One region of the Comamonas sediminis genome, then DNA from elsewhere that is predicted to be linked to it. Evidence: predicted binding sites of a transcription regulator. Region 1 holds the regulator's gene; each other region holds the start of a gene.
What was found. The regulator LexA, encoded in region 1, represses DNA repair genes until DNA is damaged. The targets are predictions, from matches to a motif close to ACTGTATNNNNATACAGT.

Region 1 (9,444 bases):
GGGCAGCTGCAGGCTGCGGTCTACCTGCAGCTGCAGCGCGTTTACGGGGAGGGTGGGGTCGGGCATCCAGGTATTCCTATCTTGGCCTAGTCATTTTTGCATTTCTTGGCTCTTTTGGCTTGGCCAAGACCATCGCATACTGGCTGCCAGCAACGGAATTCACCGACGCAACCCTGGATGGAGATAGATATGCAAACCCGACTCGACTTCTACACCGCTGACCCCGCCATCATGAAAGCGCTGCTGGGCGTGGAAAACCAGATTGCCAAAGGCAGCCTGGACATTCTGCTCAAGGAACTGGTGCGCCTGCGCGCCTCGCAGATCAATGGCTGTGCCTTCTGCCTGGACATGCATGTGACCGATGCGATGAAGGCCGGTGAATCCAGCCGTCGTCTGGCCACTGTCGCCGCCTGGCGTGAGACCCCGTTCTTCAGCGACCGTGAGCGCGCTGCGCTGGCGTGGACCGAGGCACTGACCCTTGTAGCGCACGACCATGTGCCCGATGCCGCCTGGGAAGCCGTGCGCCCCCACTTCAGCGATGCCGAGCTGATGGAGCTGACCGCTGTGATCACATCGATCAACAGCTGGAACCGCTTTGCGATTGCCTTCCGCAAGATGCCCGTTTAACGGGCAAGCCCCCGGTGTGGTGCAACGCGGCTTATGAAAGTCCTGGTGCTGGGCGGCTGCAACCCGCTGGGCAAGCGCGTGGTCGGCAATCTGAGGCAGCTGGGTTACCCGGTGCTCGCCGATGCGGGCCCCCAACTGCCGGCTGCGCTGCATGGTGCCGAGGTGCTGATCGATGTGCGCGAGCCGCCTGAGGTGCATACGGCCGATGCGCTGGAGGGCTGGGCGCGCGCATGCCGGCAGCTGAATGCCGCCATCGCTGCTGCAGCGGTTGCGCACCATATTGCGCTGTCGGCCTTGGGTGTGCAGCGATTGCAAGGCAGCGGCTACTACCAGGCGATCGCGTTGCGGGAACAGCTGGTCCTGGCAGGCAACACCCCCTGTACCGTGCTGCGTGCAGCACCCTTGTACGAAAGCCTGGCGCAGCTGGCGCACGACAGCGTAGCCGATACGGTGCTGGCGATACCGGTGGCCCCGGTGCAGCCGGTGGCGGCAGAGGATTTGGCGATGCTGGTGGCCGATGCCGCGCTGGCGCAGCCCTTGGCGGGCTGCATGGACGTGGCCGGCCCGCAGAAGATGGCGATGGCCGAGTGGGTGCAGCAATACCTGCGCTTGCAAGGCGATCCTCGCATGGTGCTGGGCGATGCCGATGTGCCTTACCGGGGCGCGCTGCTGGACGATGGCTGCCTGGTTCCGGTGGGGCCAGCACGCCTGGGCCGAACCACGCTCGCCGCCTGGGTGTGCAAATCCCGGGCGATGTGATGCCGTAGAACTGTGCGGATGCTGCCCACCTTGGCCTGACTACTCAAACGATTGGACAAACGATGACCCGTACCTTGCTCTTGAACTGTGGCCCACACGGCCAGGCCAGCCACGCCTACCAACTGGCAACCGACATGCTGGCAGAGCTGGGCCTTGCGCAGCAGCCGTTGTTTGAGCGCGACTTGGTCGCGACACCGATACCGCCGATCAGCCGCGACTATGCGCTGGCGATCACCTCGAACGCGAGCGCAGACGCACCCGCGCTGGCCTGGTCGGAAACGCTGATCAAAGAGCTGGAAGACAGCGATCTGCTGATGATTCTGACCCCCATGCACAACTTTGCGGTGCCGGCCACGCTCAAGCTCTGGCTGGACCAGGTGATCCGTATCCACCGCAGCTTTGCGTCGACGCCGGAAGGCAAGATCGGCCTGATGAAGGACCGGCCCACCTTGGTGTTGGTCAGTTCAGGCGGCTTCCATGCAGGTCCAAAAGCGCGTCAGGAGGACTTTCTGACGCCTTATTTGCGTTATGCGCTGGCCTCCATCGGCATCCGCAATGTGCATTTTGTGTTGCTGCAAGGTCTGGTGTTGGGGCCCGATGCGGTGGCTGCTGCAGTGGATGGCGCGAGGGATGCCCTGCGCGAGCAGCTGGCGCCTTTCAAACAGCTGGCGCTGGAGGCTGCTGCGGCCGCACGCTGAGCGAAAGATAGAAAAGAAGAAGCCACTGGCAGTGCGGCGGCAGCCACGGCTTAGTGGCCATGAGCAGCGGGCAGCGGGCTGAAGGCAGAGCGCTGAAGGTGCCGGTTTGGCGCGTGCCCGGCATGGCGGTAACGCCCGGTACGTTCAGCGTCTGCGTCAACCCAGCGTAGCGATTCCGCTGCTGTCCACCCCTCGTGACAGCAGGCATGCAGCTGCCAGCAGGCTGGCTACAACGCACCGGCCCGGATTGGCACTGGCTTAGACCGCGTGCAGATGCTCCAGCCGCTCCAGGCGTTCAAGCTCGGCACAGATATCGGCCATGCTGCCCGACATGGCCCAGCGCATGCCCTTTTGGCGGTGCAGGCTGGCCGGTTGCGCCCAGTACATCTTGACGGGGGCATCGTTGGCGGCCTGGGCGCTGCAGCGCTGTACCGACAAGAACGGGCGGGTGTGAGACGGTGCACCGACCGAGAGGCGGCGGCGCGCTGCGGGTTTGCGCGGCAGGCGAATGCGGTCGATGGGGCGCTGTGCGGGTGTCTCTTCAGCAGGGCCGTCCACGCCAGGCGGAATGCTGGGGCCATCGAGCAGGCTCAGTTGCTGCACGGCACCACGCTGCGCAGCGGCGCTGGAGGCGGCGGCAAAGCAATGCACCTGGGCCGCAAGCTGGCCATCGTTGGCGGCGCCATGGCCTGGACGGCGGCGGCTGCTGCGCACGATGGCACGTTGGATGGACTGGAACCAGGGCAGGCCAGCGACGAGGGAAAAGGGCGCAAGCGCACGCAATGCATCTGCTACGAGCATGGGAGACTCCTTGGTGTACGGATGACAGCAGGATTGCGCAAGGCGAGCGCATTCCCCAGGGTTGTGGGCCGGGTGCCCACAACGCCCGCTACCTGGGGTTGCGCAGAAAGGGAGGGGCCGACAGGGCCGCTTGACTTAGTTCAGCATCGTGTTGCGAATCAACCCGACGGCAATGCCTTCGATCTCGAAGGGCTCGCCCGGCTGCACGACGATGGGCAGGTAATCCGGGTTTTCGGCCAGCAGCTCGATGCCATCCTTGGTGCGCTGCAGGCGCTTGACGGTGACGTCATCGCCCAGACGCGCGACGATGATCTGGCCATTGCGGGCCTCGCGGGTGGCTTTGACGGCCAGCAGATCGCCATCGATGATGCCGACATCGCGCATCGACATGCCGCGTACCTTCAGCAGGTAATCGGGCTGCTGCTGGAACAGGCCACCTTCAACGGTATAGGTCTGATCGACATGCTCTTGCGCCAGGATGGGCGAGCCCGCTGACACGCGGCCAATCAGCGGCAGGGCCAGCTGGGCGAGCTCTTGCACCACGCGGCCCAGGCCGGCGGTGGCGTTGGACACGCCTGCCAGCGGCGACGAAAAGCGCGTGCCGCGTGCGGCATTGATGGAGCGCACGGTATCACTTTGCAGGCGAATCCCCCGGGAGGTACCGCTGACCAGCTCGATCACACCCTTGCGTGCCAGCGCCTTGAGGTGGTCTTCTGCCGAATTGGCCGATTTGAAGCCCAGCTTGCTGGCGATTTCGGCGCGCGTTGGCGGGGCGCCGGTGCGCGAGATGGCCGTCTGGATCAGGTCCAGAATTTCTTGTTGGCGCGCGGTGAGTTTGGGATGGTCTCGCATAAGATCTCCGTGTGATCTGTGGTGCCGGGTGGCAGCCAAGCTGCCGTGCACTCCAACACCTGTATATCAATCCAGTACCTGTATTTTTAACCAGTTTTTTGCAGGAGGCAAGCTTTGCAGCCAAAAATTTTGATCATCGGCACCGGCGGCACCATTGCCGGCATGGCCGATGATGCCGAGAATCCCGGCCAGTACCGTGCGGCGCAGCTGTCGGTCGCGGCCCTGCTGGCGGGGGTGAGCGGTATCGAGACCGCCGCGGCGGGCCCGCTGGATGCAATGCAGATCGCGCAAATTGATAGCAAGGACATGAGCGACGAGGTCTGGCATGCGCTGCTCCAGGCTTGCGATGCAGCGATGCGCGACGAGGCGGTACGCGGTGTTGTTATCACCCACGGAACGGATACCTTGGAGGAAACTGCCTGGTTTCTGCATTGCGTTTTAGGGCGCCTGGCCAAGCCGGTGGTGCTGACCTGTGCGATGCGCCCGGCCAATGCCTTGATGCCCGATGGCCCGCAGAATCTCAAGGATGCCGTGGCCGCCGCTGCGGCGCTGGATGCGGACGGCCATCCGCTGTTGCGCGAGGTGGTCGCGGTGACCGGCGGGGGCGAGCTGCACAGCGCGCGCTGGCTGCAAAAGGTGCACCCGCACCGCTTGCTGGCCTTTTCATCGGGCGAGCAGGGGCCGCTGGGCTGGGTGGATGGCACGAACGTGCGCCTGCGCCAGGGCTATGCACCGCAGGCAGCAGATACGGAGGGCGGCTATACCGGCAGCGCCTGGCTGGCGGCCTTGCCCGCGCCGGCCAGTACGCCCTGGCCGTGGGTGGAGATCGTCACCAGCCATGCAGGCCTGCGCCTGGGGCTGTTGGAGGCGCTGCAGGCCCAGGGTGTGGAGGGCTTGGTGGTGGCGACCACCGGCAATGGCACGGTGCATGAGGCGCTGCTGGATGCGATGGCGCGCGCACGCCAGCACGGTTTGCCGGTGTGGCGCAGCAGCCGCTGCAGCGATGGCGTGATCAGCGATGCGGTATTGCCCGGGATGGCCGATCTGGACAAAGACCTGGCCGTGGCCTTGACGCCCTACAAATGCCGGGTCAGCCTGCAGCTGGCGCTGGTGCAGGCCCGATCCAAAATCTAAGTACGGGCATGGGAGCCAACGGCAGATACCGGTTTATTTACCGATAAATAGACGGGCATAAAAAAGCCACTGTCGCACGACAGTGGCTTGGTAGATGAGGCAGAGTTGCTTATCAGGCCTGCAGGGCAGCAATCGCGCGCTGCGTGATTTCTTCGACCGAGCCCATGCCGCTGATCGCGCGGTACTTGGGGGCGGCGGCCGGGTCTTGTGCAGCCCAGCTGCTGTAGTAGTCGACCAAGGGGCGGGTCTGGCTGCTGTAAACGTCCAGGCGCTTCTTGACGGTTTCTTCCTTGTCGTCTTCGCGCTGCACCAGGGGCTCGCCAGTCACATCGTCCAGGCCTTCGGTCTTGGGCGGATTGAACTTGACATGGTAGGTACGGCCCGATGCGGGATGGCTGCGGCGGCCGCTCATGCGCTCGATGATGGCTTCAAACGGCACATCGATTTCCAGCACGTAATCGAGCTTGACGCCAGCGGCCTTCATCGCGTCGGCCTGCGGGATCGTGCGGGGGAAACCGTCAAACAGGAAGCCATTGGCGCAATCGGCCTGGGCGATACGTTCCTTGACCAGGTTGATGATCAGATCGTCACTGACCAGCTGACCGGCATCCATCACGGCCTTGGCCTGCAGGCCCAGCGGCGTGCCCGCCTTGACCGCTGCGCGCAGCATGTCGCCGGTGGAAATCTGGGGAATACCGTATTTTTGGCAGATGAAGGCAGCTTGCGTACCTTTGCCGGCGCCGGGTGCTCCCAAAAGAATTAATTTCATGGCGGTCCTTGGAGAATAAAAAACTTGCACGGCAAAAGCGGGCACTGAAGCCCGCTTTTACGCAAAAAAACTGGGCTTGAGCATATCACGCATCAGGGGATTGTCAGCGAACTGGGCACCAATACCGTGTCTCGGCTGCGCAAGACAGGCATGCTGCGCCTTTTTGCTTACGGTGTGCTTGCAGTCGGGGCGGTGGTAGTGCATGGCTGGCACGCGGGTTACATCACCGCGCCGAGCAGCTGTCGTACACGCACCAGGTCCTCGGGGGTGTCCACGCCGGAGCCGGGGATCTGCCGCGTCACATGCACGGCGATGCGGTAGCCATGCCAGATTGCGCGCAGCTGCTCCAGCATCTCGATCTGCTCGGTAGGCGCCTGGCTGAGCGTGGGGAAGGTATGCAAAAACTGGGCGCGGTAGCTGTAGATACCCATATGGTGCAGCGGCGCAAAGCCGGGCGTGCCGGTGGTGCCGGGGTTCTTCCACCAAGCCATATTGACAAAATCACGGCCCCACGGGATGGGCGCGCGGCTGAAATAGCTGGCCATGCCTTGGGCATCGAGGACCACCTTGACCACATTCGGGCTGAGCAGCGACTCCAGATCGGCCATCGGATGGGCGACGGTGCCCATGCTGGCCTCGGGCCGCTCGCTGAGCAGGGCGGCGACCGCATCGATCAGCGCTGGCGCGATCAAGGGCTCGTCCCCTTGCACGTTGACCACGATGTCGTCGCCGGCGAGCTTCAGCAAGCTGCAGGCCTCGGCCAGGCGGTCGCTGCCGCTGGGGTGGCTGGGCGAGGTCATCACCGCTTGGACACCATGCTTTTTGCAGGCATCGATGATGCGCTTGTCATCGGCAGCCACCACCACGCGCTGGGCGGCGCTCTCCAGCGCGCGCTTGGCCACGCGCACCACCATCGGCAGACCGGCGATGTCCACCAGCGGCTTGTTGGGCAGGCGCGAGGACGCCATGCGCGAAGGAATCAGGACGGTGAACGGCGCGGGTGCGGATGCCATGGTGCGAAAGAAAGAAGAGTGGAGCCGGCTGGAATTGTAGCGAGCCCGCATGGCGGGCCGGGCGCAGGCGATCTGGGTGGGTTGCGGCTGCGGCGGCAGGGTGCCAGGGCTCAGGGCGCCGGTTTGACCGGTGTAGGGGCTTCGTTGCTGCCGAACAGAATCGCCTCGATGGGGCGCAGTTTCTTCGCGTCGATCACCTCGCGCAGCTTGGGCAGGATGGCGACCAGACCGTCATAGCCCTGGGCTTTTTCCAGCTGCAGTTGCAGACGGAAGCCCTTGAGGCCCAGGCCGCTGACCAACTGGCTGGCCGCTGCATAGGCCTTGATATAGCGTTCGCTGTGGTTGTTGATGCCAGCGGCTGCATGGCTGGCGGCAACCGGTGCGGCAGCGGCAGCCGGCGGTGGCGTGGGTGCGGGTCCAGCCAGGCTGTCGATGATGTCGCTGGGGTTGGACGGCGGCTGGCCCGCATCACCGGGGCGCAGCAGTTCCAGCAGGCCATGCTGCAGCAGCTGTTTGATGTCCTCCAGCACCTGCATCTGTCCGCCTGCAGAAGGCGACAGCGCTATCACCTGCTCAATGCTCTTGTGTCCATCGAACATGATGAAGGCCGGACGCATGCGGTGGGGCAAGACAGGATCCCGGGCGCGCAGCGCCTCCATGCCTTTGTCGGTTTTCTTGAGGATGAGGGTATGCATGGCAATTTGCTGAATGGGGCGGATGCAGTCCGACAGGCAGACTCTGCAGGCCTGTGCTGCGGGGTCTCCAAGGCGGATGCCTAAAAATTCAGCAAATTGTGTCTGTTTTTTACAAAGCGGCTATTGGGGTTTGCCTGTGCGGCCCAGGATTCGGCGCGGAATGGGGCCGCAATGTCATTGATGTTTAATCTGCGGCAGACAAGGCGTCAATTTCCTCATCACTGAGGGTTCGCGCTTCGTTCTCCAGCATGATCGGTATGCCATCGCGCACAGGGTAGGCCAGGCGTGCGCTGCGCGAGACCAATTCCTGGCGTTCACGGTCATAGCGCAAAGGGCCTTTGGTGACAGGGCACACCAGCAGTTCAAGCAGTTTCGGGTCCATAGCGGCAATCAGTCTTTCTTTACAGGGGGCGATGCGGTCTGGCATGGGCGCAGCAGGGCATCGACATGCTGGCCAAAGGCGGGGTCGATGGTGACCTCCAGAGGAACGGCCAGCGCATGCGGGGCAATGCACCAGAGCTTGTGCGCATCCTTTTCGGTGCACAGCAGCACGGGGGCATCCGGTGCGTCTATTGTAGGGGCGCTGTCCGCCACCAACCCCAGGCTGGCCAGCCATGCCGGGTCGTCCAGCGGCGCATGGTCGGGCAGCGCATCGCTGCGTACCAGCTGCAGGCCCTGGGCTTGCAGCATCGCAAAAAATTCCTGCGGATAGGCAATGGCTGCCAGTGCATGCACCGGGCGGCCACGCAAATCGGCCAGACGATGGCGACGGCCATCCTGCCCCACGGCATGGCAGGCCAGGCTGCGCTGCAGCGGCCAGGCCGCAGCGCCGGAGGCCGCCAGATGCGGGGGCGGCGGGCCGGCGTAGAGCGCAACGTCCAGCCTCCTGGGCCAGGGTTCGCGCAGCGGCCCGGCCGGCAGCTGCCAGCCATTGCCCACGCCTTGGGCGTTGAAGACGGCAATCTCCACATCGCGGGCCAGTGCCAGGTGCTGCAGGCCATCGTCGCAGACCAGTACATCCACCTCAGGGTGGGCCTGCAAGGCGGCCTGGGCGGCCGTAGCGCGCAGTGCAGCCACATACACCGGTACGCCGCTGCGCTGGGCGATCAGCAGAGGCTCGTCGCCGACCTGGCGCGGGTTGCTGCCCGGGAGGACGGCAATGGCGTTGGGATCGTCGCGGGTGTCGCGCCCATAGCCGCGCGAGATGACGGCGGGCCGCCAGCCCTGGGCTTGCAAGGCCTGCACCAGGTGCAGGGTGACGGGCGTCTTGCCGGCGCCACCGGCAATCACATTGCCCACCACCACCACCGGCACCGGCGCGCGGTAGGCCTTGCAAAGGCCGCTGCGGTAGAGGGTGCGGCGCAGCGCGCCCAACGCGGCATAGCACCACGACAGCGGCAGCAGCGCAATGGCCAGCGGGCCTTTGCGCTGCCATGCGTCGGTGATGCGTGCCGAGCCAGGGCGCGTGGCAGCTGAGGGCGCGGGATGGGGAGGGGGCTGGACGGTCATGCAGGCTGCATGCTAGCACTGCCCAGGCGCGGGGCCTGGGCTTTACTGTGCGGCCGTCTGGGTGGCGAAGGTGATCTGTTGCAGGCCGACGCGGCGTGCTGCTTCCATCACCGAGACCACCGACTGGTGCGGTGCCAGCGCATCGGCGCTGATGATGATCACGCTGTCCTTGCCGGCGGTGGCGGCATTGCGCAGCGCCTCGGCCATGTCGGCGACCGTCTTGCCTTCCAGCGCCACCTTGCCGACGGCGTAGCGCCCGTCGGCCGCCACGGAGACAATGATTTCCTTGGGCCGGTCGCGCAGCTGCTCGGCATTGGCGGTGGGCAAGGTCAGCTGCAGCTCGGTGAATTTGCTGTAGGTGGTCGAGAGCATCAGGAAGATGAGGACGACCAGCAGCACATCAATGAACGGGATCAGGTTGATCTCGGGCTCTGTCGTGGTGCGGGGGCGAAAGTTCATGCTGGCTCCTGCCCGGCGGTCAGCTGCGGCGCAGCTTGTTCAGGTGGCGCAGGAACTGCTCGGCGGACAGCTCCAGTGTCAGCAGATAGCCATCGACACGGCTGCGGAAGTAGCGCCAGAAGATCAGC
Region 2 (9,444 bases), on a different contig from region 1:
ATCTGCAGATTGCAGCAGCGGCCTGCGTCCAAAGGTTACAAAATGCCTGCAGTCCTACAATAAAAACTGCAGTGGCCAAACCTTGCGCCGCGCCGCACCGGCGCTGAATGCGGCCCACGCATGGGGCCAACATTGCTATGCAGAACGTAGCAGGCTTCGGGTACAAAAAATGCCAACTTTGCGCGCGGCAGGGTCTGCGCCTGCAACAGGCATTGCGCTGACAGACACCCGCCTGCGGATATCCGAGTGTGCTGTGTTGCCACCGCAGCCTGCCCCCAACCAGTTGCAATCGTAACTTTATGATGGTAGGCCTGATGCGGCCCGCCACAAGCATCCGGCGCTTGCCCGCTACCACCTGTAGCCGGCATTCATCGCAGCGCTGTTGCACTGGCCGCTATCCCTGGCCCGGCACAGCGCCACCTCCGCCGCATCGCATCAGCCCCCACCCCGTTCTTCTCCCACGGGCGTTGCACCGGCCCTGGCCGAAAGTGCAGCGCCCAGACTTTGCTTTGGTCTGGATACTTCCGTGCTTGCTTTGTTGACCCGTCTTTTTCCCGTCTGGGCAGCTGTGATGGCGCTGATCGCCTACAGCGCGCCCTCCGCCTTCCTGGGCTTCAAGCCCCATATTGCCCAGTTGCTGATGCTGATCATGTTTGCGATGGGCGTCACCCTGCGCATCAGCGACTTCAGCCGCGTACTGCAGCGCCCTGCGCCGATTGCGGCCGGGTTGTTCCTGCACTACCTCATCATGCCGCTGGCCGCCTGGCTGATTGCCAAGGCGCTGAACATGCCGCCCGAGCTGACGGCCGGCATGGTGCTGGTCGGCAGCGTCGCCAGCGGTACGTCGTCAAATGTGATGATTTTTCTGTCTAAGGGCGATGTGGCGCTGTCGGTGACGATCAGTGCACTGTCCACCCTGGTCGGCATTGTGGCCACGCCGCTGCTTGCGCGCCTCTATATCTCGGCGTCGATCGACGTGCCGGTCAGCGCGCTGTTGATGGAGATTGCACAGATCGTGCTGCTGCCGATTGGCCTGGGCCTGCTGCTGAACCATTTCTGGCATGCGCAGATCAAACGCGTCGAGCGTCTGCTGCCGCTCGTGTCGATGGTGGCGATCCTGCTGGTGCTGTCCACCGTCGTGGCCCTGAGCCGCGACCGCATTGCCACCGTGGGTGGCGTCGTGGTGGCGGGCGTGATTGCGCACAACCTGATCGGTTACCTGGGTGGTTACTGGGGCGGTCGCCTGCTGGGCTTTGACAAATCGGTCTGCCGCACATTGGCGATCGAGGTGGGCATGCAGAACTCGGGCCTCGCGGCCAGCCTGGGCGCGAAGTTCTTCAGCCCGATGGCCGCGCTGCCAGGCGCCATTTTCTCGGTCTGGCACAACATATCGGGATCGCTGCTCGCAGGCTACTGGTCGAGCCGGCCTACCGGCACGGCCAACGACCATGTGCGCCGCGAAGACGTGTCACTGCACTGAGTCTGAAAAACCGCTGTCCGCGTCAGGCGCGCTGGGCGCTTGGCTGCGCCGCCAGCATGTCTCCGGTGCGGCTGCGCGCGCCTGCCACCAGGCCGCTGATCAGCTGGGTCTCGGGCAGGTTCTTCCAGTACCGGCGCGGCATCTCGCGCAGCATGGCCTGTTCCTTGAGGCGCGCCGGGTTGAAGGTGGACTGGTAATAGGCCAGCCATAGCGCTTCACCCGCATCCGGGCCCGGCGCCTGGGCCGCTGAGGCGCCAGGGCCCCATTGCAGGCATTCCTGGTCCCAGAGCACGCTGCAGTCCGGCGTCAGAATCGCCCAGCGCATATTGCTGAAGCGCTCCATGAAAAAGCCCGAGGCCGCGCGAACGATGTGGTGCTCAGGCTCGAACCAGGCCACATGCAGCGGGTGGCCGTTTTCGTCCTGTGCGGGCCGGAAGCGCACAAAGGCATGCATCTTGTGGATCTCTCGTCGCACCGCATGCGCCAGGCGTTCGATATCGCGCCAATCGGCATCGAGCGCATCGCCCGCGAGGCTGGGCATGGCCTGCAGCCGCCACAGCCAGCGGTAGCACAGCATGAAGCGCCCCGGATTGCGGTGGCAGCAAGCATTGCGCAGCACAGCCAGCTGGGGTTTGCGGATGTGCACCGGCTGGCCGGGTGCGATGGCCAAACGGTCCAGCGCATCGGGACTGATGACGCGGGCTGGCGCATCGGGTGCATCATTGGCTGCCGCAGCATCCGCAAACAAATCACCATCCTCGGCCTGGGTAGCCAACTCATCTGACCAGCGCCAGTGCACCACCTCGGGCGCTGCGCCCAGGGCCAATAACACCCGCGCGGCCTGGCGAAAGCCGGCAAAGTCATCCGGTGCTTCCAGCATCACCGTCAAGCTGTCGTTCTCCGCTGGCATGCCTGGCCTCCTCAAAACAAGGCGATCTGCGCCGCAGCCGCCAGTTGCATGCCACTGTGCCGGCGCTGCACAGCCCCCTGCCCCATCTGGGCAAGCAGCTGTTGGCGCAAGCCGGGGCTGTCGAGCATGGCCAGCGGCGGGTGGTAATCATCGAGCTCGACAAAAGGCAGCACCTTGCTGGTGGCAACGCGCAGCTGCTGCAGATCGGCCAGCCGCAGCCGGCGCACCCTGCGGGCGGCCAGCAGGCGCTCGACACTGCCGACACCCAAGCCCGGCACCCGCAGCAGCCAGGCCTTGGCCGCGCGGTTCAAATCCACCGGAAAATGCTGGCGCTGCGACAGTGCCCAGGCAAGTTTGGGGTCCAGCTCCAGATCGAGCATGCCGCCGCTCGCTGGCGCGGTGATCTCAGCCGGGCTGAATCCGTAAAAGCGCATCAGCCAATCGGCCTGGTAGAGACGGTGCTCGCGAATCAGCGGCGGCGCCTGCAGGGGCAGATCGGATGAGGCATCGGGGATGGGGCTGAAAGCCGAGTAGTAGACCCGGCGCAGACGCTGGCCGGTGTAGAGCGCGCTGCTGGTGAGCAGAATGGTCGCATCATTGGCGCTGTCGGCGCCGACAATCATCTGTGTGCTTTGGCCCGCAGGCGCATAGCTGGGCGCTGCCGCCCGGGCCGCCTGGCGCTGGCGGGGCAGCGATACCAGCTTGCTGCCCTGCTGGTCTTGCTTCTGCTGCCGGGCCACTTCGATATGCTCCGCGACCTGGTGCATGGCAGAGGCAATGCCCACAGCATCCTTTTCCGGCGCCAATTGCTGCAGGCCCTGCTGCGTGGGCAGCTCGATATTGATGCTGAGCCGGTCCGCATAGCGGCCCGCCAGCGCCAATAATTCGGGGGACGCATCTGGAATCGTCTTGAGGTGGATGTAGCCGCGAAAATCGTGGTCCTCGCGCAGGCTGCGGGCCACCTCGACCAGTTGCTCCATCGTGTAGTCGGACGACTGGATGATGCCGCTGGACAGAAACAGGCCTTCTATGCAGTTGCGGCGGTAGAAGTCCAGAGTGAGCCCCACCACCTCGGCCGCGCTGAAGCGGGCGCGCTGCACATTGGAGCTTTTGCGGTTGATGCAGTAGCGGCAGTCGTAGATGCAAAAGTTGGTCAGCAGAATCTTCAGCAGCGAGACACAGCGGCCATCGGGCGTGTAGCTGTGGCAGATGCCCATGCCCTCGGTCGAGCCCATCCCCTTGCCGCCCAGGGAATTGCGGGGCTTGCTGCCGCTGGATGCGCAGCTGGCATCGTATTTGGCGGCGTCGGCCAGAATCTGGAGTTTGGCGAGGGTTTGCATAAATACTGTGTATATATACAGTATTCTAGCAAAACCTTCTCGCGATGGCCAGCGCTGCCTTCCATGCTGTCAGCGTAAGCAGACCCCTTCATAGAGGGGCGGCACCGATCAGATGAAGCGGTGTTTTACAAATACTGTATATAAATACAGTTTTCATCACCCTGCTGCCGTTGCCGCGCCCATCGGTCGCCTCGGCTCCGTCAAGCCTGGGGACCCAGCTTGGCCAGCACGGCCTTTTCCTTGACGGTCGACTCGGCGGCAAACTTTTTGTAGTCGGCGCTGTTCATGTAAATCGGCAGCATCTCAAAGCGCTGCAGCATCGCCTGGTAGCTTTCCATCTCCATCGCTTCCTTGAACGCTTTGTGCAAAGTGGCTTGCACATCGGCCGGCATGCCCTTGGGGCCCACCAGGCCAAACGGCGAGTATTGCGTGGTCGGCAGGCCGAGCTCGATCAAGGTGGGGGTATTGGGCAAGGTGGGCAGGCGCTTTTCGGTCCAGACGTTCAACGCGACCATGCGGCCCTGGTCTACATAGGGGATTACGGCACTGGTGTCGGCCGCGACCATCACCTCGCCTGCCATCGTCGCGCGCATCAGCTCCGCCGATCCTTTGTAGGGCACATGCACGACATCCAGTCCGAGCTGCTGCGCAATGATGGCCGAGGTGACATGCGGCGAAGTATAGGTACCGGTATTGCCCAAGGTCAGCTTGCCAGGGTGGGCCTTGGCCCAGGCCACGACCTCCTGCCAATTCTTGAGCCCGGACTGGGTGCTGGCCACCATGCAGAACGCATAGCCGGTGACATTGATGATGTAGCTCAGATCCTCCACCGGGTTCCATTTGAGGCCCGTGGTGAAAGGCAGGCGCATCACGCTCATCGGCAGCTGGGCGATGGTATAGCCATCGGCCACCGTGTTCTGTAGCTGGGTCGCAGGCAGCGAACCCGCCGCGCCGGGGCGGTTCTCCACCACAATCGGCTGGCCCAGCACCTTGGCTGCGTTCTCGGCGAGCTGGCGCATCGTCAGGTCGGTCGGCCCGCCGGCGGGAAAGGCCACTACGAGCTTGATCGCCCGGTTGGGAAAGCGCTTGTTCGCGTGGGCCAGCGATGCGCCGGCCCCGATATAAGCTCCCATTGCCGTGGCGGCCCCGGCTTGCACCAGGCTTCTGCGCGTCAACACCATGTCTTTGTCTCCATTTCGGTCTATAGGCGACAAAGAGTGTAGAAAAGCGCATCCAGGCGCCGGGACGCCTGGGTGACACGGTCGGCGGAGCGTAAGGGTTCTGACCGCGCAGCCTGGGGGTAGCCCTATTCCACGGTCGCGCCCGATTGCTTGACGGCCTTGCCCCATTCCACCATTTCGCTGGCGACAAAGCGGTCCATCTCCGGGCCGCTGGTCGGTGCGGGCTCGGAGCCCCGGCCGCGGATGAATTTCTGCATCTCGGCGCTGCTGAGAATGGCCACCGTTTCTTGGGTCAACTTGTCGACAATGGCTTTGGGCGTCCCCTTGGGGGCCATCAGCCCGAGCCAGCCCACGGCCTCGAAACCCTTGAACTCAGGCAAGCCGGATTCAGCAATCGTTGGTACCTGGGGCAGCTGGCTGGAACGGGTGGCTGAGGTCACGCCCAGCGGCACCGCCTTGCCGGCCTGGATGTTGGCCAACGCCGCAGTGACCGAATCCACCATCAGCGGCACCTGGTTGCCCAGAAAATCCGCCTGCGCCGGGCCGCTGCCTTTGTAGGGAATATGTTCGATCTGCAGCGCTGCGCGGGCCTTGACCATCTCCGCGCTCAAATGCTGGGTGCCGCCAATGCCGGCGCTCGCATAGCTCAGCTTGCCGGGCTCGGCGCGGGCCTTGCTCACCAGGTCGTTCATGCTTTTGATGCCGCTGGCCGGATTGGCCAGAAAGACCAGCGGCACCTTGGCGATCAAGCTGATGCCAACCAGGTCGGCCCGCGGATCGAAGTTCACCTTTTTGTACAAGGTCTGGTTCACCGCCATTGCGCTGCCCGCCACCAGCAAGGTGTAACCATCGGCGGCGCTGCGCGCAACCTGCTCGGAGCCGATATTGCTGCCCGCGCCGGCTTTGTTCTCCACCACCAACGGTTGGCCGAGCTTTTGGCCGAGTTTGTCGGCCAGCGCACGGGCAAAGATATCGGTGGCCTGGCCGGGTGGGAACGGCACGATCAGCTTGATGGGCTTGTCTGGATAGGCGGCAAGGGCCGGATTGGCCGCAACGGCCAAGCTAGCGGCCATTGCCAATGCGGCAGCAGAAGCGAGCGCATGGGGGATCATGGGTGGGTCTCCTGAAGAGCTGCAGCGGCGTTGGCAGAAAGCGCCGCTGCGCTGCGCGAGCTTGTGTAGCCGGGATCTTCGCCCATCCAGTGGCGAATGGGCAGTCTGGGCTGTCTCCAAGACAACTGCTGGTGGTGGGTATCGTTGCTCGCTGGAGCGATCAGTTCTGATCGATGGCGCAGCCAAAAGCTATCATCAGCATTGTCATTTTTACCACCGCATGCCATGTTTTTTGGAATCAGCCACCTCGTCCTCCCCTGCAGCGATCTGGAAAAAGCAACGCAGCTCTGGCGTGATGTGATCGGCTTCAGGGCCGCGCGCAGCGGCGAGGGCTATGTCGATATCGACACCGGCAGCGCCCTGCTGCGGCTGCTGCAGGTGCCCAAGGTGGAGTCGCAGACAAGCCTGCGCCTGCAGGTGGCCGATGTGCCCCAGGCCTACCAAAGCCTGTTGGCGGCAGGCAGCAGCTCACGCTATGCGCCGATGCGCACCCCTGAGCTCGAAGAGATGGCCTGCGTGAACGATGCCGATGGCCATGCGATCGTGCTGTGGCGCGCGTTGACAGAAGACGAATGGGGTTTTGTGCCCGAGCTGCCCAAGCAAGGCGAATGGGCCGCCGATGCCGAGGAGCTGCTGCAACGCCTGCTCGCCCATGTGCCCGCATTCTTCCGCATGCTGGCCCGGCGCAAAACCACGCGCGTGATCGAGCAACTCGCCCAAGAAGCACACAGCCCTGTCACCCGTGAATGGGTCATCAAAGGCTATATCACCGCATCGGCCAAGGTCACACGTTTTCGCTTGATTGAGCCGCTGCGCGCTGAAGGCATCAACCCGGATGACTACCGAGCGGAGTTTGATGACGAATAAGCCCGGGCCCCTGTTGGCACGGCCTTGAACGCCTGACCAAGATGCAAAAAAAGACAGCCCGTAGGCTGTCTTTTGCAGAGTGGCGCAAAACCGGCAGGTCTTACTTGCGCGCAGGCGGCACATCGGTGCAGGTGCCGTGGGCCACTTCTGCGGCCATGCCGATGCTTTCGCCCAAGGTCGGGTGCGGGTGGATGGTCTTGCCGATGTCCACGGTGTCTGCACCCATCTCGATGGCCAGCGCGATCTCGCCGATCATGTCGCCAGCGTGCGTGCCGACCATGCCGCCGCCGAGGATCTTGCCGTGGCCATGGGCTTCGGGCGAATCGTCGAACAGCAGCTTGGTGAAGCCTTCGTCGCGGCCATTGGCAATGGCGCGGCCCGAGGCGGCCCAGGGGAACAGACCCTTCTTGACCTTGATGCCTTGGGCCTTGGCCTGGTCTTCGGTGAGACCCACCCATGCCACTTCGGGATCGGTGTAGGCCACCGATGGGATCACGCGGGCATTGAAAGCGGCAGCAGCCAGTTCCTTGTTGCCTTGCAACTCACCGGCGATGACTTCAGCGGCCACATGGGCTTCATGCACAGCCTTGTGTGCCAGCATGGGCTGGCCCACAATGTCGCCGATCGCGAAGATGTGGGGCACATTGGTGCGCATCTGGATGTCGACATTGATGAAGCCACGGTCGGTCACGGATACGCCTGCAGCCTCTGCGCCGATCTTCTTGCCATTGGGCGTGCGGCCCACGGCTTGCAGCACCAGGTCGTACACCTGGGGTTCGGGCACGGTCACGCCCTCCTTGGCTGGCTCGAACGAGACCTTGATGCCTTCGGGCGTGGCTTCGGCAGCCACGGTCTTGGTGTTGACCATGATGTTGTCAAAGCGCGGCGCGTTCATCTTTTGCCAGACCTTGACCAGATCGCGGTCAGCGCCTTGCATCAGGCCGTCCATCATCTCGACCACATCCAGGCGAGCGCCCAGGGTGCTGTAGACGGTGCCCATTTCCAGGCCGATGATGCCGCCGCCCAGGATCAGCATGCGCTTGGGCACCGCCTTCAAGTCCAGTGCGCCGGTGGAATCGACCACGCGTTCGTCCTTGGGCATGAAGGGCAGATGCACCGCCTGCGAGCCCGCAGCAATGATGGCCTTCTTGAACTGCACGACCTTCTTGGCGCCGGTCTTGTCCTGGCCGTCGCCCGAGGTTTCCTGCACTTCGATATGGTTGGCGCTGACGAAATTGCCATAGCCGCGCACGATCGTGACCTTGCGCATCTTGGCCATCTGGCCCAGACCGCCGGTCAGCTTGCCGATGACCTTTTCCTTGTGGGCACGCAGTTGGTCGATGTTGACCTCAGGCGCGGCGAACTTGACGCCGGCGACTTCCAGGTGCTTGACCTCGTCCATCACGGCCGCCACATGCAGCAGTGCCTTCGATGGGATGCAACCCACGTTCAGGCAGACGCCGCCCAGCGTCTTGTAGCGCTCGATCAGCACCACTTTGAGACCCAGATCGGCCGCGCGGAATGCCGCTGAGTAGCCGCCAGGGCCGCCGCCGAGCACGACCACGTCGCAGTCTTCATCGACCTGGCCGCTGTAGTTGCTGGCCACCGGTGCGGGCGCTGCAGCTTGCGCTGCGGGAGCGGGCGCCGCTGCTGCAGGAGCCGGTGCGGGCGACGAGGCTGCCGGTGCAGGTGCTGGGGCAGCAGGCGCCGGGGCAGCGCCCTCAGCGGCTTCCAGCGACAGAATCACCGAGCCTTCGGCGACCTTGTCACCGATCTTGATCTTGAGTTCCTTGACGACGCCGGCATGGCTCGACGGGATTTCCATCGAGGCCTTGTCCGATTCGACGGTGATCAGCGATTGGTCCTTGGCGACGGTATCGCCAGGCTTCACCAGCAACTCGATCACGCCCACTTCAGCGAAATCACCAATGTCGGGGACTTTGATATCTACGATTGCCATAGTGTGCGTCTCCGATTACAGGATGATGCGGCGGTAGTCCGCCAGCACCTGGCCCAGGTAGGCATTGAAGCGTGCGGCCGAGGCGCCGTCGATGACGCGGTGGTCGTACGACAGGCTCAGCGGCAGCATCAGGCGTGGCACGAACTGCTTGCCGTCCCAGACGGGCTTCATCGCCGACTTGGACAGGCCAAGGATCGCCACTTCAGGGGCGTTCACGATAGGCGTGAAGTGCGTGCCGCCAATGCCGCCCAGCGACGAGATGGAGATGCAGCCCCCTTGCATGTCGGCCGCGCCCAGCTTGCCGTCGCGCGCCTTCTTGGCCAGCTCGCCCATTTCTGCGCTGATCTGGATGATGCCCTTCTTGTCGGCATCCTTGAGCACCGGCACCACCAGGCCATTGGGCGTGTCCGCCGCAAAGCCGATGTTGAAGTACTGCTTGTAGACCAGGGTGTCGCCATCCAGGCTGGTGTTGAACTCAGGGAATTTCTTGAGTGCAGACACCAGCGCCTTGATCACGAAGGCCAGCATGGTGACCTTGACGCCGCTCTTCTCGTTTTCCTTGTTCGTCGAGACGCGAAAGGCTTCGAGCTCGGT
Region 3 (9,444 bases), on a different contig from region 1:
GGCCACGCGATGCTGCACACGCTGTACCAGCAGAACGTCAAGTCCAAGACCAACTTCTTCGTCGAGTGGATGGCACTGGACCTGATCCGTGACGAATCCGGTGACGTCATTGGCGTGACCGCGCTGGAGCTGGAAACCGGCGATCTGTATGAGCTGCACGCCAAGGCAGTGCTGCTGGCCACCGGCGGTGCAGGCCGCATCTTCCAGGCATCGACCAACGCCTTCATCAACACCGGCGATGGACTGGGCATGGCGGCACGTGCAGGCATCCCGCTGCAGGACATGGAGTTCTGGCAGTTCCACCCCACCGGCGTGGCCGGCGCGGGCGTGCTGCTGACCGAAGGCTGCCGTGGTGAAGGCGCCATTTTGCGCAACAGCGACGGCGAGCGTTTCATGGAGCGCTATGCGCCCACCTTGAAGGACCTGGCTCCGCGCGACTTCGTCTCGCGCTCGATGGACCAGGAGATCAAGGAAGGCCGTGGCTGCGGTCCGAACAAGGACTACATCCTGCTGGACATGACCCATCTGGGTGCAGAAACCATCCGCAAGCGCCTGCCGTCGGTGGAAGAAATCGGCCACAACTTCGCCAACGTGGACATCACCAAGGAGCCGATTCCTGTGGTGCCTACGATCCACTACCAGATGGGTGGCATCCCCACGAACATCAACGGCCAGGTCGTTGTCTGGGACGGTCAGGAAAACAAGGTGGTCAACGGCCTGTACGCGGTGGGTGAATGCTCCTGCGTGTCGGTGCACGGAGCCAACCGCCTGGGCACGAACTCGCTGCTGGACCTGCTGGTCTTTGGCAAGTCGGCCGGCAAGCACATCGTCAACTACGTCAACGGCTATGGCGAATTCAAGCCCATGCCTGAGAACGCATCGGACTTCTCGCTGTCGCGCCTGAACAAGCTCGACGAGTCGAGCAGCGGTGAATACGCGCAGGACGTGGCCAATGACATCCGCGCCTGCATGCAACTGCACGCCGGCGTGTTCCGTACACAAAAGAGCATGGACGAAGGGGTCAAGAAGATTGCCGACATCCGCGCCCGCGTTGGTGGCGTAACCTTGAAGGACAAGTCCAAGGTCTGGAACACCGCCCGCATGGAAGCACTGGAAGTCGCCAACCTGATCGAAGTGGCACAAGCGACGATGGTCTCGGCCGCTGCCCGCAAGGAATGCCGTGGCGCCCACACCGTGGACGACTACGAACACCCCGCCGATGATCCCAAGTACCCACTGGGCCGCAATGACATCGACTGGCTCAAGCACACGCTGTGGTACAGCGCTGCCAACAGCCTCGAGTACAAGCCCGTGCAACTTAAGCCGCTGACCGTGCCGTCGGTACCACCCAAGGTTCGTACCTTCTAAATCCACGCAGCCCACGAAAGAACATCCCAAAATGAAGCGTACTTTCAAAATCTATCGCTACGATCCCGATAAAGATGCCAAGCCCTACATGCAAACCGTGGAGGTGGAACTCGACGGTCACGAGCGCATGCTGCTGGATGCCCTGGTCAAGCTCAAAGAACTCGATCCGTCGATCTCCTTCCGCCGCTCCTGCCGCGAAGGCGTCTGCGGTTCGGACGCGATGAACATCAACGGCAAGAACGGCCTGGCGTGCCTGACGAACATGAACACCCTCAAGGGTGACATCGTCTTGAAGCCTCTGCCCGGCCTGCCGGTCATCCGCGACCTGATCGTGGACATGACCCAGTTCTTCAAGCAATACCACTCGATCAAGCCCTACCTGATGGCCGACAGCTTTGTCGCCAACGAGAAGGAGCGCCTGCAGTCGCCCGAAGAGCGCGAAGAGCTCAACGGCCTGTACGAGTGCATTCTGTGCGCCAGCTGCTCGACCAGCTGCCCATCGTTCTGGTGGAACCCCGACAAGTTCGTGGGCCCTGCGGGTCTGCTGCAGGCCTACCGCTTCATCGCCGACAGCCGCGATGACCATACCGGTGAGCGCCTGGACAACCTGGAAGACCCCTACCGTCTGTTCCGCTGTCACACCATCATGAACTGCGTGGACGTGTGCCCCAAGCACCTCAACCCCACGAAGGCGATTGGCAAGATCAAGGAACTGATGGTTCGCCGTGCGGTGTAAGAACCAGATTGAGCAATGATGGAAAACGAACTGCTGGATGAACGTGCGCGCGATCTGCTGCGCTGGCGCAGCCGCCGAGGGCTGGTGGAGAACGACATCTTTGTCGAGCAGTTCTTCCGCACATACGGAGCAAGCCTGAATGTCCGCCAGGCGCAAGGGCTGACCACTTTGATGAACCTGTCGGACAACGACCTGCTGGACTTGCTGCTCAGGCGCAAGGAACCAACAGGCGACCTCGACACGCCAGATGTTCATGAAGTGCTGGAGATGCTGCGCAGCCGAAAACCACGCGCATCTCTTGCGGACTAACTCGAGAAGGAACCAGTTTTATGAAACTAGCAGACAACAAAGCCACGCTATCGTTTAGCAACGGCGCAGCAAGCGTAGACCTTCCCGTCTACCAGGGCTCGATCGGCCCGGATGTCATCGACATCCGCAAGCTGTACGCGCAGACCGGCATGTTCACGTACGACCCCGGTTTCCTCTCGACGGCTGCCTGCCAGTCGGCCATCACCTATATCGATGGTGACAAGGGTGAGCTGCTGTACCGCGGCTACCCGATCGAGCAGCTGGCCAAGAACTGCAACTACCTCGAAACCTGCTACCTGCTGCTGTACGGCGAGCTGCCCAATGCAACGCAGAAGGCCGAGTTCGAAGACACGGTGACCAAGCACACGATGGTCAACGAGCAGATGCAGTTCTTCCTGCGTGGCTTCCGCCGCGATGCGCACCCCATGGCCGTTCTGACGGGCCTGGTGGGCGGCATGTCGGCCTTCTACCATGACAGCACCGACATCACCAACCCTGAGCACCGCAACATCGCTGCGATCCGCCTGATCGCCAAGCTGCCCACGCTGGTGGCCATGGCCTACAAGTACGGCACGGGCCAGCCTTACATGTACCCGAAGAACGACCTGTCCTATGCAGGCAACTTCATGCGCATGATGTTTGGCAACCCTTGCGAAGACTATGTGGTGAACCCTGTGGTGGAGCGCGCGCTCGACCGCATCTTCATCCTGCACGCAGACCACGAGCAGAACGCGTCGACCTCGACCGTGCGCCTGTGCGGCTCCTCGGGCACCAACCCGTTTGCCGCCATCTCCGCTGGTGTTGCCTGCCTGTGGGGCCCTGCCCACGGCGGCGCCAACGAAGCCTGTCTGAACATGCTCGAAAGCATCCAGGCCAATGGCGGCATCGCCAAGGTCGGTGAGTTCATGGAGCAAGTCAAGGACAAGTCCAGCGGCGTCAAGCTGATGGGCTTTGGCCACCGCGTCTACAAGAACTACGACCCACGTGCCAAGCTGATGCAGGAAACCTGCAACGAGATCCTGGCCGAGCTGGGCCTGGAAAACGATCCGCTGTTCGCACTGGCCAAGCAGGTCGAGAAGATCGCGCTGGAAGACGACTACTTCGTCTCGCGCAAGCTGTACCCGAACGTCGACTTCTACTCCGGCATCGTGCAGCGCGCCATCGGCATCCCCGTCAAGCTGTTCACCGGCATCTTCGCACTGGCCCGTACCGTCGGCTGGATCGCCCAGCTCAACGAGCAGATGGCCGATCCCGAGTACAAGATTGGCCGTCCACGCCAGCTGTACACCGGCTCGGTGGTGCGCGACGTCAAGCCTATCGCCCAGCGTTGATGGGACGCAGCCAGGCAGCCCATGCGCCGCCTGGCACTGCGCCGCAACCCTTTGGAAACCCGCTACGGCGGGTTTTTTTACGCCTGCTGACGCATTAATCGCTTGTTAAGCTGGCGCGCCGACGATGGCGGGATGAATTTCTTTGCCCGGTTTATCACTTCCACAGGCAAGGCCGCCGGCACGGCGGCATTCCCGCCCCATCCGGCCGACCTGCCCTTCAGCGCTGACCTGGCCACCACCACCCCCCACCAGCCGGCGCGGCCCGTGTGGCTGTGGAGCCTGGTCGTCAGCCTGTGGCTGGCCAGCGTAGGCAACCTGGCCTTGTGGAAGGCGATATCGCAGGCCGAAGGCCTGAGCAGCGCCCAGCAGTGGGTATTGGGAACGAGTCTGGGCCTGGCCATTGCATGCGCCTGCTGGGCGTTGCTGACCCTGGTCAGTTGGGGCCGTGCGGCCAAGCCGGTGATGGCCACGCTGTGCTGGATCTCCGCCTTTGCGGCCTGCTTCATGCTGAACTATGGCATCGCCATTGATGCATCGATGCTCACCAATGTGCTGCAGACCGACGTCAAGGAAGCGGCGGACCTGCTGCACTGGAGCCTGTTTGTGACCGTCGGCGCCATCGCCATTCCCCCCACCTGGTGGATCTGGCGCCAGACCCTGCCCCGGCACCATGGCTGGCGCCCGGTGCTCCAGCAGCTGGGCATGGTGCTGCTGGCCGTGCTGGCGATGGTCGTCGTCGTGATGGCAGGCTTCAGACCCATCTCGTCGGCCATGCGCAACCACACCAATCTGCGCTACATGATGAACCCGCTGTCGACCGTCTATGCCGCAGGCAATCTGGTGGCCCAGCAAATCCACCACCGCGACACGACCCTCTACCCGATTGGCGAAGACGCCAAGCTCGGAGCCAGCTATGCGGGCCAGACCACGTTTCCGATCTATGCACTGGTGGTCGGCGAGACAGGGCGCGCGGGCAATTTTGCCGTCAATGGCTATGACCGGCCCACCACGCCTTTGCTGTCTGCGCGCGACGATCTGGCAGTCGCCACCAATGCCTGGTCCTGCGGCACCAGCACTGCCGTGTCGGTGCCCTGCATGTTCTCGCACCTGGGGCGCAGCAGCCAGAACAGCGACAAGTCCTATGAAAACCTGCTCGATGTGCTGCAGCGCGCTGGCCTGGCCGTCCTCTGGGTCGAGAACCAATCGGGCTGCAAGGGCGTCTGCGCCCGCGTGCACAACGCCAACACCGAGACCGACCTGCCCGCCGCCGCCCGCAAGGCGCTCTGCCAGGACGGCGAATGCGTGGACATGGCCTTGCTCGATGGCCTGGACGAGCGCATCAACGCGCTGCCCGCCGAGCAGCGCGCCAAGGGCGTGGTGCTGGTACTGCACCAGATGGGCAGCCATGGCCCAGCCTATTTCAAGCGCTCGCTGAGCCAGGACAAGCGCTTCAGCCCCGAGTGCAACAACGTCAACCTGCAGGCCTGCGACCGCGCATCGCTGATCAACGCCTATGACAACAGCGTGGTGGCCACCGACCGCATGCTGAGCGGCCTGATCGACTGGCTGGCCAGCAAGGGCCAGCGCCAGCCCACCGCGATGATGTATGTGGCCGACCATGGCGAATCGCTGGGCGAGAACAACCTCTATCTGCACGGCCTGCCCTACTCCGTCGCGCCCGATGTGCAAAAGCGTGTGCCCTGGATCACCTGGCTGTCGCCCGCGATGCAGCAGCGCATGGGCATGCGCACCAGTTGCCTGCAGCAAGCGGTGGCCACCGCCCGCATCAGCCACGACAACCTGTTCCACTCGATGCTGGGCCTGACCGATGTGCAGACCGCGCTGCACCAGCCCGATCTGGACATTTTTGCCAGCTGCAAGGGCTCTGCGCCGCCCGCAACAGTGGCGCACCTGGCGTCAGCCTCTGCGCCTGCAAGCGTTGCGACAGCGCAGCCAGTCCATGGCGCTGCTGCACGAAAGCGCGGCTAAAACAGGTTTCCCTGCCCCGGGTGTGGTGCCTGCGCGGCGCCCGCTTGCCGGGGCACCAGCAGCTGCCGGGCCCGCCAGGCCTCAAAACCGCGCCAGTCCATCTCCAGCCGCTCGCGCCCATAGCCCAGCTGCGCGCAGGCACGCACAAAGCGCTGGCGCACCAGGTCGGCCCACAGGCCCTGGCCCTTCATGCGGCTGAACGACTGGCTGTCATAGCTCTTGCCGCGCAGCCGGTCGGCCTCGCTGATCTGGTGCAGGTCGCGCACCCGCTGCATCACCCGGGCGGCGCGCTGCGGGTAGTGGGCCTGCAGCCACTGCTGGAAAACGCCATTGAGCTCCCAGGGCAGGCGCAGCACGGTGTAGAAGGCGGTGCTGGCACCGGCCTCGCGCGCCGCTGCCAGCACCTCCTCCATGTCCTCGGTCAAAAACGGAATGTGCGGCGCCACACTCACGCCCACCGGGATGCCCGCCTCGGTCAGCCGGCGTATCGTGCGCAGCCGCCGGTGGGGGGCCGCTGCCCGTGGCTCGAGCAGGCGGGTGAGCTGCGGATCCAGGCTGGTGATGGTGATGTAGACCGCCGCCGCGTTCTTGCGCGCCGCTGCAGCAATCAGGTCGATATCACGCTCCACGGCGCTGCTCTTGGTGATCAGCGAGAACGGATGCTCAGCCTCGCTGAGCACCTCGATCAGCTGCCGCGTCAGCCCCAGCTCCCGCTCGATCGGCTGGTAGCAGTCGGTGGCAGAGCCGATATTGAGCGAGGCAGGCTGGTAGCGCGGGCGGCTGATCTCAGCCTTCAGCACCTGGGCAATATTGGTCTTGGCAAACAGCTGGGTTTCAAAATCCAGCCCGGGCGAGAGATTCAGGTAGCTGTGGTATGGCCGGGCATAGCAGTAGATGCAGCCATGCTCGCAGCCCCGGTAGGGGTTGACCGAGTGATCAAAGAAGATATCGGGCGAGTCATTTTTCTGGATCGCGCTGCGGGCCTGCTCCTCATGCACCTGGGTCGGCAGGCTTTCCGCGTCCTGCTGCCACCAGGCGCCTTCTTCCAGATGCTGGTCTGCATCGCCTGCAACAGGCGCCGCAGCGGTGGCAGGGGTCCAGCCATCGTCGGCCCATTCCCGCACATCGCTGGCAAAGCGGTGGCGGGGGGCGCCTACTGCGCCCCGCCCCTTGCGGGCCACCGGCAGCGGCACGCACACTGGCACAGGCCCATCCAGCTCGTCCGCGCAGCGCTGCAGCGCCTGCGGGTCTTCCCGCGCGGCAGCGTTCAAGGTATTGGTGGAGGGATGGCGGGCAGGCATGGTAACTGTTTTTATATACAGTATTTCCATGCATTGTGCGCGATCCGGAGGGGCCATGCAAGCGCCGAGAAAACCAGGGCTATTCGCACCGTTTTGGTGCGAAATGGGGCATGGCCTACATTCGGGGATTACATACTCCGGAGGAAGTTTTCATGTCTCGCAAACCCCAACTCATCCTGTCATCCCTGGATGTGGACCGCCTGGAAGCACTGCTGGAAGCGATGCCAGCCAGTGCCTTCCCTGGCAAGGCGGATCTGGAGGCCGAGATTGCCCGTGCCGATATCGTGGAGCCGACCGATATCCCACCGGATGTGGTGACGATGAACTCCACGGTGAACTTCGATATTGCCGAATCGGGCAAGCAGTTCCAGCTGACCCTGGTCTACCCCAAGGACCTGGACGACACCAGCAGCAAGATTTCGGTATTCGCACCGGTGGGCAGTGCACTGCTGGGCCTGTCGATTGGCAATGAACTGGCCTGGCCATCGGTGGGCGGAAAAACCATGACGGTGCGCGTGACCGGCATCAGCTACCAGCCCGAGCGGGCTGGCGATCTGCACCGCTAGCAATCCCTACATCGACAAGCGCGCGCCGACCAGGCTGACCAGCAGGCCGGCACCGACCAGGCCCAGCTCCCAGCGGGCCACCGAACGCAGACTGGGCGTGCGCGCCTCGACACCCAGGTAGAGCGCGCGCCCGGCCAGCAGCGACAGCGCAAAGGCCAGGCCCATGCCCAGCCAGTTCAGCCAGGGCTGGCTCGGCCAGACATGCGAGACCACCGCGTTGCACAGCACCACGATCGAAAAGTGCACCAGAAACACCGAGTAACCCATTTGGCCCAGCGACTGCAGCCAGCGCACCGGCGCCTGGCGGCCCAGCCAATCGACCAGGCGGCTGTCCGAAGGCACACGCATCAACCACAGCAGTGCCACGGCGCCACACAGCGCCACCGCGATGCGCAGGCGGAAATCCACCTCCAATGACAGCAGGCCCAGTGCCAGCAATGCGGCCGTCCAGGACCAGGGCTTGGCACTTTGGCTGCCCCAGAAGGCCAGCATGCCCATGCCATAGGCGCCGATAAAGTAGACAAACCACATGTCCAGCTCACTGTGGCGGTTGAGCACCAGCAGCGACAGCGCCGTCATCGCCAGAACCACCCACTGGCCCAGTTGCAGGCCCAGCCACTGGCGCGGCCAGCGGCGGCTGAATGCGAACAGCAGCGTCACCGCCGCAAACAGCTGGAAGTCGATGGCAACATACCAGACGCCTGCCGACAGCGCATCTTCACCGCTGATGTCCTGCAGCATCAACGCATTGGCGATCAACTGCTGCCAGGTCGGCTCGGCGGGTACCGATTCATGGGCAAACCAGGGCCGCACCAGGGCAGCGATAAGCACCGCCAGCAACAGCGCGACGGAATAAGGCGCCAGCAGGCGCAGAGCGCGCTGGCCTATCTTGGCCAGCGGGCTGCCAAAGCGGGCCACGCCTTGGGGTGCCAGGCTGGCGGCCGACAGAAAGCCACCCATGACCAGGAAAATCTGCACGGCGATGCGCGCATATTCCGCCAGCCACTCGATGATGCCGGGGGTGACTTGTGCTGCAACATCCGACATCGGGCCATAGAAAGCCAGGTGGTGCCAGACGATGGCAGCACAGCAAGCCCCTTTGGTCATGTCCAGCCACAGATTTCGTTTGTTATGGGTTGTGGTGGTAGGCAAGATAGTCTCTGGCCAGCTGATCCGCCATGGGCATGCCATCGCGGCGCAGTCCGGCAATGTTCTGACAAAGGTGTGACACCGCGCGCGCAGTGCCACTCCATGTGTAACGCCGTTGTATCCGCTGCCGTTGACGTGGCGGCCCCGCTGATAGACCGAAAACTGCCGTCTTTACAAAGCGGCTATACCAAGGGCCGGGCCATGGCAGCCTGGCGTTTCAGCTTTTCCAGAAAAAACCGATAATCAGCGCCATGAAACAAGCCCCAACGCCGCTGCCCGAGCTCACCCGCCAATTCGTGTCACATTTTGGCGAAATGGGCAGCCGCTGGGGCATCAACCGCACGGTAGGACAGATCTACGCGCTGATCTTTCTGTCGCCCCAGCCCATCAATGCCGACGAGATTGCCGAGGGCCTGTCGTTCTCGCGCTCCAATGTCAGCATGGGCTTGAAGGAGCTGCAATCCTGGCGCCTGGTACACATGCGCCACCAGCCGGGTGACCGGCGCGAGTACTTTGAAGCGCCGGCCGATGTCTGGGAAATCTTCCGCACCCTGGCCGAGGAGCGCCGCCGCCGCGAGATCGAACCCACCCAGTCGATGCTGCGCTCCGCGCTGCTGCAGGAAACCCATTCGGCCGACGAGCAATACGCCCAGCAGCGCATGCAGGAGATGTACGACCTGATCGACAAGCTGATG

Region 2: AB7A72_RS05660 (putative DNA modification/repair radical SAM protein) is a predicted target of LexA. The motif match lies at 3,864-3,881, and genes of this name have one in related genera.
Region 3: AB7A72_RS22320 (PA0069 family radical SAM protein) is a predicted target of LexA. The motif match lies at 7,039-7,056, and genes of this name have one in related genera.

Annotation. Positions count from the first base shown of each region.
Region 1 is NZ_JBGBDC010000011.1:138,996-148,439, forward strand. It holds gene pdxR (MocR-like pyridoxine biosynthesis transcription factor PdxR) at 1-66, opposite strand, end outside; gene AB7A72_RS22160 (carboxymuconolactone decarboxylase family protein) at 190-627, shown strand; gene AB7A72_RS22165 (SDR family oxidoreductase) at 661-1,386, shown strand; gene AB7A72_RS22170 (FMN-dependent NADH-azoreductase) at 1,449-2,084, shown strand; gene AB7A72_RS22175 (hypothetical protein) at 2,343-2,885, opposite strand; gene lexA (transcriptional repressor LexA) at 3,021-3,737, opposite strand; gene AB7A72_RS22185 (asparaginase) at 3,852-4,871, shown strand; gene adk (adenylate kinase) at 4,984-5,640, opposite strand; gene kdsB (3-deoxy-manno-octulosonate cytidylyltransferase) at 5,859-6,653, opposite strand; gene AB7A72_RS22200 (hypothetical protein) at 6,764-7,348, opposite strand; gene AB7A72_RS22205 (Trm112 family protein) at 7,533-7,730, opposite strand; gene lpxK (tetraacyldisaccharide 4'-kinase) at 7,739-8,857, opposite strand; gene AB7A72_RS22215 (ExbD/TolR family protein) at 8,900-9,316, opposite strand; gene AB7A72_RS22220 (MotA/TolQ/ExbB proton channel family protein) at 9,336-9,444, opposite strand, start outside.
Region 2 is NZ_JBGBDC010000002.1:312,402-321,845, forward strand. It holds gene panS (ketopantoate/pantoate/pantothenate transporter PanS) at 527-1,480, shown strand; gene AB7A72_RS05655 (TIGR03915 family putative DNA repair protein) at 1,503-2,390, opposite strand; gene AB7A72_RS05660 (putative DNA modification/repair radical SAM protein) at 2,402-3,730, opposite strand; gene AB7A72_RS05665 (Bug family tripartite tricarboxylate transporter substrate binding protein) at 3,931-4,905, opposite strand; gene AB7A72_RS05670 (tripartite tricarboxylate transporter substrate binding protein) at 5,037-5,984, opposite strand; gene AB7A72_RS05675 (VOC family protein) at 6,249-6,890, shown strand; gene lpdA (dihydrolipoyl dehydrogenase) at 6,991-8,850, opposite strand; gene aceF (dihydrolipoyllysine-residue acetyltransferase) at 8,866-9,444, opposite strand, start outside.
Region 3 is NZ_JBGBDC010000012.1:4,647-14,090, reverse strand. It holds gene sdhA (succinate dehydrogenase flavoprotein subunit) at 1-1,368, shown strand, start outside; gene AB7A72_RS22340 (succinate dehydrogenase iron-sulfur subunit) at 1,400-2,104, shown strand; gene AB7A72_RS22335 (succinate dehydrogenase assembly factor 2) at 2,120-2,413, shown strand; gene AB7A72_RS22330 (citrate synthase) at 2,434-3,744, shown strand; gene AB7A72_RS22325 (phosphoethanolamine transferase) at 3,877-5,733, shown strand; gene AB7A72_RS22320 (PA0069 family radical SAM protein) at 5,730-6,920, opposite strand; gene rnk (nucleoside diphosphate kinase regulator) at 7,187-7,600, shown strand; gene AB7A72_RS22310 (acyltransferase family protein) at 7,607-8,791, opposite strand; gene AB7A72_RS22305 (GbsR/MarR family transcriptional regulator) at 9,001-9,444, shown strand, end outside.